Regions from separate parts of the Roseovarius sp. M141 genome, predicted to be linked through region 1. Evidence: riboswitches for the same ligand, from Rfam matches in the RefSeq annotation. Region 1 holds a riboswitch; each other region holds the start of a gene.
What was found. A riboswitch is a leader RNA that binds a small molecule or an ion and turns the genes downstream of it on or off. The one in region 1 is predicted to bind cobalamin.

Region 1 (3,271 bases):
ACTGAAATATCTAAGTTATTGGAATCGCAGATATTTCGGCTCATAACCTGAAGGTCGTAGGTTCAAATCCTACTCCCGCAACCAAATAACAGCGCTAAATCAAAAGCTTAAAGCCCGACCTAATCAGTCGGGCTTTTGCTTGTCCGGTTTACATCAACGCCACATCAACACCGGACCAGAAAAACCGCACCAGCGTGCATAAGCGGGCAGCGACAGGCCACCGCGTGCAAAAAAACGCGACTTGCGGTTTGCTGGAACCGATTACCGCCATATAACGCTTACCGATTTGCAACCGGCCCTGCGAAAAAAAAACCGTGGCAGCATCGCGCCATGATCTCCTTCCGCCTCACTTCCGATAACCATCCCGACACGCGCGGTGCGTCACGCGGCTGGCCGGGTAGCGTTTCGGACTGGCTTGACCAGTGCTGGATGACCCGGTGACCCTGACGCGGTACTCTTCGGCCATGGCGTGCGATGATGCAGTGTGGCGTTATCAGATGCGTGGAATTTCCCGCGGTACGATTGAAAACGCAACCTTGTGAAACAAATCGGGCCTATCTCTAGGCGGTCCCGCCGCATATTACTTTACGGGGGGTTATATCCGACCTGTCCGTCCAGATCATCCGCAAGCCCGTGCCTGGTCCCGCGTCACGGCGTAATCCGCCAGCCAGTCGATCATCATCGCGCCCTCAGGTGACGCTTCAATCTCGTCGGCCATCCCTGACTGTTCGGCTCGGCTGTACTCCATCAATGGCGGGCGGACGCTCTGGCGAACATCAGAACCACTGTGCAGGCGCCGAGCGAGAGCATCGCGGTCCCGAGGGCGGCAGCTGGCGGCGTCCACACACGTCCCGTCTGACTGTTGTTGACACTTATTCCGCCGCCCAGTCCCACGGCATGAGGTCGTCGCGGCGGGGCATCTTGTGATCTGCGACGCGGTCGAGCACTCAGTGAAGACAAACATCTGGGTCGACGCTGTTCATGCGCGCGGTTTCGATAAGCGTGTAGGCGATGGCTGCGACTTTACCGCCGTCCTTTTGCCCCATGAAGAGATAATTCTTGCGACCGAAGGTTGGCAAGCGGCACGCCGCCTTCGGCCTGCCGTAGCATCGAGATGACCGCGCGGTCGTGTTTCTGCTCGTTTTCAATCAGTATCTCCTCATGCGTCTTGCCAAACAAGTTTTGCTAATGAAGCACCTTACTTCCGGGAAGATTGCACACCTTACCACCGGAAATTCCTTGTGAAACAGTCTGGCTTCGCGACACAGCGAAAATCGTATTGCCTATGCGAAACCAAACTGGTTATATGAGCAGGCTTGGTGTTCCGAAAAGCGCAGAAATGTGTGGAACCTAACAGGGAATTCAGTAAGGGCAGCCGCCCGAAGCTGGAGCCGCCCCCGCGACTGTAAGCGGTGAGCTGTTGCCCCTCATGCCACTTGCCAAACCCGACGACGGGTGCGGTGGGGAAGGCGGGCAAACAGCCACGACCCGCGAGCCAGGAGACCTGCCAAGCACGATTGAAACGCGATGCCGTCGGGTGGACGGTAAGGAGAGCTACAATGACTACACTGACCCAAGTTCAGGGCCAATCCCATGGCAAGTTGCGCGCTGATATATTGCCCGCGCTTTTCGCGGCAGTTCTGGGACTGGCGATTATTACCCTGACAGGCCACGTTCAGGCCTCGGCGTTGCATGACGCCGCCCACGATGTGCGTCACGCCACCGGCTTTCCCTGCCACTAACGGATGTTCTCTAAATTTTTGACCAGCGCGTTGTTCGCTGGTGCTGTAGCTGGCTTGATTGCCGGTCTGCTACAGTTGGCATTCGTGCAGCCTGTTTTGCTGCATGCGGAGCTTTATGAGCGTGGAGAACTGTTGCATTTCGGGGCCGATCCGGTCACCGCGCATCCGGTGTTGCCGGGGTTTGATGCGGTTCGTGACGGGCTGAGCGTGATCTTCACGATGCTGACCTATACGGGCTATGGCTTGCTCCTGCTGGCGATGATGTCAGTGGCCGAGGGGCGCGGCGCGCAGATAGATGGGCGCATGGGGATGATCTGGGGCATTGCGGGCTTCGTCACATTCCACCTTGCCCCGGCCTTTACGCTTGCGCCCGAGGTTCCGGGCGTGGCGGCGGCAGAGGTGGGTGCGAGGCAGGTCTGGTGGTTTGCCACGGTCGTGTCGGCGGGGGTGGCGCTGTGGCTGCTTGCGTTTGCGCGCAATTGGGCGCTTCGGGGTCTGGCCGTGGTCTTGCTGGCAGCACCTCATTTGATCGGCGCGCCAGAGCCGGACAGCTTTAGTGGCACAGTGCCACCAGAAATCGCTGCCCTCTTCGCGGCGCGGGCCTTGGGCGTCGGTTTGGCCGCGTGGGTGTTGCTGGGCGCCTTCGCCGGTTATTTTTGGCGGCGGGAGGAGGCGCACGACACAGCGAGAGTTGGCGCATGAACAGGGCGCTTGGTCTTTTCGCCATCGGACTGGTGTTCGGTGGCGGAATAGGCTTCACGCTTGCTGCGGGCAGTGGGGTCACTTTTGATGGGCACGATCACGGTTATGCTGCTGTGCATGGCGGCATGACTAAGGGCCACAGCGGCAGCGCGCATGATATCGCGCACACCACTGCGCTTGAGGTGCCCGCACTCGATGCGCCCGAAATTGCAATTGAGCTGACCCGCGATCCGATCGAGGGCTACAACCTTCAGGTTCATACCGGAAACTTCACCTTCACGCCCCGGGCCGTCGGCCTGGTGGATGTGCCGGGCGAGGGGCATGCGCATGTTTATGTCAACGGTGAAAAGCTGGGCCGTCTTTATGGCGCATGGATGCATCTTCCACGTCTGCCGCAAGGCGAGGTGATCGTTTTGGTCACGCTGAACAGTAACACCCACGGCCCGCTTGCCGTGGACGGGACGCCAATTGCCGCCATCACGACGCTTTTCGTTGAGGAGTGACCGTTGCGTCAGCGAATACCGGAAGCCCGCCATGCGCCTTTTGATCTCCAGAAAGGAGACCCGCCAATGACCGCTACCTTGCATGTCTGCATGACTTGCCGCGCTGGCGAGGTGCCACAGGACGATGCGCCACGCCCCGGCGCATTGCTGCACGCAGCCTTGACCGAGGCAGGTGCGCCGGAAGGGGTGCAGATCGTGCCGGTTGAATGCCTGTCGGCCTGTTCACAAGGGGCGACTGTTGCACTGTCGTCGCCCGGAAAATGGACCTACGTCTATGGACGGCTGAGCCGTGCCGACAGTGTCGAAATCCTTGCAGGTGCCGCC
Region 2 (3,271 bases), on a different contig from region 1:
CGCCACGGCACAAGGCCATCGGCGGAGGCGGCATAAGCGGCGGCACCTGCAAGGGATTTCGACACTGTCGGCACGGCTCAGCCGTCCATAGATGTAGGTCCATTTTCCGGGCGACGACAGTGCAACAGTCGCCCCTGTGAACAGGCCGACAGGCATTCAACCGGCACGATCTGCACCCTTCCGGCGCACCTGGCTCGGTCAAGGCTGCGTGCAGCAATGCGCCGGGGCGTGGCGCATCGTCCTGTGGCACCTCGCCAGCGCGGCAAGTCATGCAGACATGCAAGGAAGCGGTCATTGGCGGGTCTCCTTTCTGGAGATCAAAAGGCGCATGGCGGGCTTCCGGTATTCGCTGACGCAACGGTCACTCCTCAACGAAAAAGCGTCGTGATGGCGGCAAAAAGCGTCCCGTCCACGGCAAGCGGGCCGTGGGTGTTGCTGTTCAGCGTGACCAAAACGATCACCTCGCCTGGTGGCAGACGTGGAAGATGCATCCATGCGCCATAAAGACGGCCCAGCTTTTCACCGTTGACATAAACATGCGCATGCCCCTCGCCCGGCACATCCACCAGGCCGACGGCCCGGCGTGAAGGTGAAGTTTCCGGCATGAACCTGAAGGTTGTAGCCCTCGATCTGGATCGCGGGGTCAGCTCAATTGCAACCTCGTGGCGCACGGAGTGCGGGGCACCTCAAGCGCAGTGGTGTGCGCGATATCTGCGCGCTGCCGCTGTGGCCCCCCCTTAGTCATGCCGCCATGCACAGCAGCATAACCGTGATCGTGCCCCATCAAAAGTGACCCCACTGCCCGCAGCAAGCGTGAAGCCTATTCCGCCACCGAACACCAGTCCGATGATGAAAAAGACCAAGCGCCCTGTTCATGCGCCAACTCTCGCTGTGTCGTGCGCCTCCTCCCGCCGCCAAAAATAACCGGCGAAGGCGCCCAGCAACACCCACGCGGCCAAACCGACGCCCGCGGCCCGCGCCGCGAAGAGGGCAGCGATTTCTGGTGGCACTGTGCCACTAAAGCTGTCCGGCTCTGGCGCGCCGATCAAATGAGGTGCTGCCAGCAAGACCACGGCCAGACCCCGAAGCGCCCAATTGCGCGCAAACGCAAGCAGCCACAGCGCCACCCCCGCCGACACGACCGTGGCAAAACCACCAGACCTGCCTCGCACCCACCTCTGCCGCCGCCACGCCCGGAACCTCGGGCGCAAGCGTAAAGGCCGGGGCAGGGTGGAATGTGACGAAGCCCGCAATGCCCCAGATCATCCCCATGCGCCCATCTATCTGCGCGCCGCGCCCCTCGGCCACTGACATCATCGCCAGCAGGAGCAAGCCATAGCCCGTATAGGTCAGCATCGTGAAGATCACGCTCAGCCCGTCACGAACCGCATCAAACCCCGGCAACACCGGATGCGCGGTGACCGGATCGGCCCCGAAATGCAACAGTTCTCCACGCTCATAAAGCTCCGCATGCAGCAAAAACAGGCTGCACGAATGCCAACTGTAGCAGACCGGCAATCAAGCCAGCTACAGCACCAGCGAACAACGCGCTGGTCAAAAATTTAGAGAACATCCGTTAGTGGCAGGGAAAGCCGGTGGCGTGACGCACATCGTGGGCGGCGTCATGCAACGCCGGAGGCCTGAACGTGGCCTGTCAGGGTAATAATCGCCAGTCCCAGAACTGCCGCGAAAAGCGCGGGCAATATATCAGCGCGCAACTTGCCATGGGATTGGCCCTGAACTTGGGTCAGTGTAGTCATTGTAGCTCTCCTTACCGTCCACCCGACGGCATCGCGTTTCAATCGTGCTTGGCAGGTCTCCTGGCTCGCGGGTCGTGGCTGTTTGCCCGCCTTCCCCACCGCACCCGTCGTCGGGTTTGGCAAGTGGCATGAGGGGCAACAGCTCACCGCTTACAGTCGCGGGGGCGGCTCCAGCTTCGGGCGGCTGCCCTTACTGAATTCCCCTGTTAGGTTCCACACATTTCTGCGCTTTTCGGAACACCAAGCCTGCTCATATAACCAGTTTGGTTTCGCATAGGCAATACGATTTTCGCTGTGTCGCGAAGCCAGACTGTTTCACAAGGAATTTCCGGTGGTAAGGTGTGCAATCTTCCCGGAAGTAAGGTGCTTCATTAGCAAAACTTGTTTGGCAAGACGCATGAGGAGATACTGATTGAAAACGAGCAGAAACACGACCGCGCGGTCATCTCGATGCTACGGCAGGCCGAAGGCGGCGTGCCGCTTGCCAACCTTCGGTCGCAAGAATTATCTCTTCATGGGGCAAAAAGGACGGCGGTAAAGTCGCAGCCATCGCCTACACGCTTATCGAAACCGCGCGCATGAACAGCGTCGACCCAGATGTTTGTCTTCACTGAGTGCTCGACCGCGTCGCAGATCACAAGATGCCCCGCCGCGACGACCTCATGCCGTGGGACTGGGCGGCGGAATAAGTGTCAACAACAGTCAGACGGGACGTGTGTGGACGCCGCCAGCTGCCGCCCTCGGGACCGCGATGCTCTCGCTCGGCGCCTGCACAGTGGTTCTGATGTTCGCCAGAGCGTCCGCCCGCCATTGATGGAGTACAGCCGAGCCGAACAGTCAGGGATGGCCGACGAGATTGAAGCGTCACCTGAGGGCGCGATGATGATCGACTGGCTGGCGGATTACGCCGTGACGCGGGACCAGGCACGGGCTTGCGGATGATCTGGACGGACAGGTCGGATATAACCCCCGTAAAGTAATATGCGGCGGGACCGCCTAGAGATAGGCCCGATTTGTTTCACAAGGTTGCGTTTTCAATCGGCCGCGGGAAATTCCACGCATCTGATAACGCCACACTGCATCATCGCACGCCATGGCCGAAGAGTACCGCGTCAGGGTCACCGGGTCATCCAGCACTGGTCAAGCCAGTCCGAAACGCTACCCGGCCAGCCGCGTGACGCACCGCGCGTGTCGGGATGGTTATCGGAAGTGAGGCGGAAGGAGATCATGGCGCGATGCTGCCACGGTTTTTTTTCGCAGGGCCGGTTGCAAATCGGTAAGCGTTATATGGCGGTAATCGGTTCCAGCAAACCGCAAGTCGCGTTTTTTTGCACGCGGTGGCCTGTCGCTGCCCGCTTATGCACGCTGGTGCGGTTTTTCTGGTCCGGTGTTGATGTGGCGTTGATGTAAACCGGACAAGCAAAAGCCCGACTGATTAGGTCGGGCTTTAAGCTTTTGATTTAGCGCTGTTATTTGGTTGCGGGAGTAGGATTTGAACCTACGACCTTCAG
Region 3 (3,271 bases), 2.1 Mb from region 1:
TCCGGCCTTGGCACAGGAGGCCACGGTCAACCCGCGCGCTGAAACCGGCGGGGCGCAAACGCTGGACGATATCATGCGCAGGCAGGCGCAGCAGAAGGTTGACGATACATTCCGGCGCTCTGAAACCGGCGATCCCGAGGCGGCGGCCCCGATCACGGCCCCCCTTGGCACACGAGGCGGGCAATCCGACCCCGACCTGTGGCGCGCGCTGCGCTATGATACGGCGGATGTCACGACCCAATCGCGCGGCCCTGCTGCGACGACGCTCATTCAGGACGGCGGAATGTGGTGGCTGAAATTCCGCGAAGGCCCGCTGTTGATCTACGGCGCGGCCCTGCTGGGGGGCACATTGGTGCTGCTGGCGCTGTTCTACCTGATCCGCGGGCGCATTCGCATCGAGGGCGCGAAAACCGGCCAGACGATCACCCGCTTTAGCGGGGTAGAGCGGTTCGGTCATTGGCTGTTGGCAAGTTCGTTTCTCATCCTTGGCGTGACCGGTCTGATTTCGCTGTTCGGGCGCAAGGTGCTGATACCTGCCTTTGGCCATGATGCGTTCTCGACCCTCGCGATTGGCACCAAATGGGTGCACAATAACGTCTCTTGGGCGTTCATCGTGGCGCTCGTCATCATCTTTGTCTTCTGGGTCGTTCATAATCTGCCTGATCGCACAGACCTGAATTGGCTGGCGAAAGGTGGCGGTATTTTCGGCAGCAGCCATCCGCCTGCCAAGAAATTCAACGCAGGTCAGAAACTGATCTTCTGGTCGGTGATTGTGTTGGGTGGGTCGATTTCGGCGTCGGGCATTTCCCTGCTGTTTCCGTTCGATTTCAACATGTTCGGGCCAACTTTTCATGCACTGAATGAATGGGGCGTGCCGGGCTGGGTCGGGTTGGACCCGCTACACTACCCCCTGTCCCCACAGGAAGAGATGCAATACACGCAGCTTTGGCATGCCATCGTCAGCCTTGTTCTGACCGCCATCATCTTTGCGCATATCTATATCGGCAGCATCGGAATGGAGGGTGCATTCGACGCTATGGGCAGCGGTGACGTGGAAGAGCAATGGGCCCGCGAACACCACAGCCTATGGGTCGAAGAAGTGCAGGAGGCCGAATTGCGTCACGGCAGGGAAACCTAGAATGAAAGCGTTCTTGATAGCATTGGTCGCGTTGGGCGTGATCACAATTGGCGCGAACCAGATATTGAAGTTCGGGAGTTTCTCAGCCGAGGCTGTTTCGGCGTCGACGGCCAATGTCAGAATCCACGACTAGCGCGGCTTTACGCCCGCATCTGGCGGCTGTCTGACCGTGACTGCCGTCCAATTCTGGCTGTGTCGCGGCGTGCCAATCATCACGCGCCAGTCATCAATTGTCTTGAAATCGGCGCACGAGTCTGCGACGAAAGAAGAGATGGTGACGGATCGGTTTTGGCCTGTTCGTCATAATAGGGAACATGGTGCGGGCGCTTGCCCAATTCCGTGACTGCCCCCGCAACTGTAAGCGGTGAGCGATCCTGAGTGACGCCACTGGGCCCCAAAGCCCGGGAAGGTTCAGGACAGCTTTGACCCGCGAGTCAGGAGACCTGCCATCTCCGGTGCCTTCGGCGCCGTAGCCACCTTAACCCGGGCGGGGTGCCTCGGAGAAAGAGCAGAGCGAGATGGACCTGACAGGCCCGAATTCGACCCTGAGCTATCTGTACACCCGCGCCTTTGCGCGGAGGGCGCGATGCAGATTGAACGAACACTTACACAACTTCAGGTGAAACCGTCATCGCCGCAGCGGGCGCGCGAGCTGGGCCAGCTGGGCTATATGCAATGGCTGGGCGGGCTGCCCGGACATGCCGATTACAATGCCGAGGCCGCGCGCGCCTATCTCATGGCGGTGGATTTCATCGAAACCGATCCGACGATCGCCGTTTTTTGCGAACTGCTCTGTGCGTCCATGCGGCAGCCCTTGCAGCCGCTGGATTTGGCCCTGCCCAAGCCTGCGCGGCGCGGTGGCGCACGCGCGCGGCGCAGCTGTCTTTGATCGCATCGTTCGGGGGAGAAGGCTCAGCAAAGCGAAGCAACGTCCTGAAAACCAAAGCACAGCGGCCGGGGGCGTATCCATGTCTCTGGGCGATCGGGTCTGATTGGGGTAGGGCTGGCGGCAACTTTCCCTGCCGGAGCGTTTTGATATGCGCACTTTCCCGCCCGAACGTATCGTCTGCCTGACCGAAGAGACCGTCGAAACGCTGTATCTTCTGGGGCAGGAGGACCGTATCGTCGGGGTGTCCGGCTATGCCGTGCGCCCCGCCCGCGTGCGCTGCGAAAAGCCGCGCGTATCAGCATTTACGTCGGCGGATATCCCGAAAATCATGGCGCTGGAGCCCGATCTGGTGCTGACCTTTTCCGACCTTCAGGCCGACATCGCTGCGGCGCTGTTGCGGCAGGGCGTCACCGTCTTTGGTTACAACCAGCGGGACGTGGCGGGGATCCTTGCCATGATCCGGTCGCTGGGGGCGCTGGTTGGTGTGGCGGATCGCGCCGAAGCGCTGGCCGCCGGATATGAGGCACGGCTGGCTGGGATCGCGGCGCGCGCCAAGGGCCGGGCGCGGCCGGTCGTTTATTTCGAAGAATGGGACGAACCGATGATTTCGGGTATCCGCTGGGTCAGCCAACTGGTCGAGATCGCGGGCGGGCGCGATGCCTTTCCCGAACTATCCGCGCAAAAGGCCGCAAAGGACCGGATCCTGACCTCCCGGCAGGTGATCGACGCGCGGCCCGATATTATCCTGGCCTCATGGTGTGGCAAGAAGGTGCGTCCCGAAAAGATCGCTGCGCGCCCCGGCTGGGACACGATTCCGGCGGTGCGGAACGGGCGCATTCATGAAATCAAGTCGCCGCTGATCCTCCAGCCCGGCCCGGCGGCGTTGACCGACGGGCTGGAGGCAATCTGTGACGCGCTGGGCTAAAGCGTTTCGCCCTAGACCCGGGGCACTCGGTTAAGGTGAAACGCGTGCAACGCTCGTAGGTTGCGCTGCGTTACACCTCGACCGTGACGGGGCCAATCGGATTGGAGCAGCAGGCGAGGATGTATCCGTCGGTGATGTCTTCGTCGGAAATACCGCCGTTATGTACCATATGCACGTCGCCCGATGTCTTGCGGACCTTGCAGGTACCACAGACGCCAAACGTGCATCCCGAGGGGATGTTCAGCCCGTTTGCCTTGGCGGCGGCCAGGATCGTATCGGTCTCGGCCACCTTGGCGGTCACGCCGGACAGGGCAAAGGT

Region 2: it holds a riboswitch for cobalamin, as region 1 does, so the genes downstream of both, FGD77_RS22035 (CbtB domain-containing protein) here and FGD77_RS21895 (CbtB domain-containing protein) in region 1, are expected to answer to the same signal.
Region 3: it holds a riboswitch for cobalamin, as region 1 does, so the genes downstream of both, FGD77_RS11790 (hypothetical protein) here and FGD77_RS21895 (CbtB domain-containing protein) in region 1, are expected to answer to the same signal.

The regions. Positions count from the first base shown of each region.
Region 1 covers NZ_VCNH01000008.1:3,657,330-3,660,600, reverse strand. The annotation lists partial or broken gene FGD77_RS21900 (transposase domain-containing protein) at 873-1,067, opposite strand; cobalamin riboswitch at 1,301-1,527, shown strand; gene FGD77_RS21895 (CbtB domain-containing protein) at 1,560-1,742, shown strand; gene FGD77_RS21890 (CbtA family protein) at 1,746-2,444, shown strand; gene FGD77_RS21885 (hypothetical protein) at 2,441-2,947, shown strand; gene FGD77_RS21880 (DUF1636 domain-containing protein) at 3,014-3,271, shown strand, end outside.
Region 2 covers NZ_VCNH01000009.1:823-4,093, forward strand. The annotation lists gene FGD77_RS22565 (hypothetical protein) at 369-605, opposite strand; gene FGD77_RS22025 (CbtA family protein) at 873-1,127, opposite strand; gene FGD77_RS22030 (CbtA family protein) at 1,018-1,479, opposite strand; partial or broken gene FGD77_RS22035 (CbtB domain-containing protein) at 1,577-1,760, opposite strand; cobalamin riboswitch at 1,793-2,020, opposite strand; partial or broken gene FGD77_RS22040 (transposase domain-containing protein) at 2,254-2,449, shown strand.
Region 3 covers NZ_VCNH01000008.1:1,591,130-1,594,400, forward strand. The annotation lists gene FGD77_RS11785 (formate dehydrogenase subunit gamma) at 1-1,138, shown strand, start outside; cobalamin riboswitch at 1,394-1,604, shown strand; gene FGD77_RS11790 (hypothetical protein) at 1,725-2,027, shown strand; gene FGD77_RS11795 (cobalamin-binding protein) at 2,176-2,952, shown strand; gene FGD77_RS11800 (hybrid-cluster NAD(P)-dependent oxidoreductase) at 3,023-3,271, opposite strand, start outside.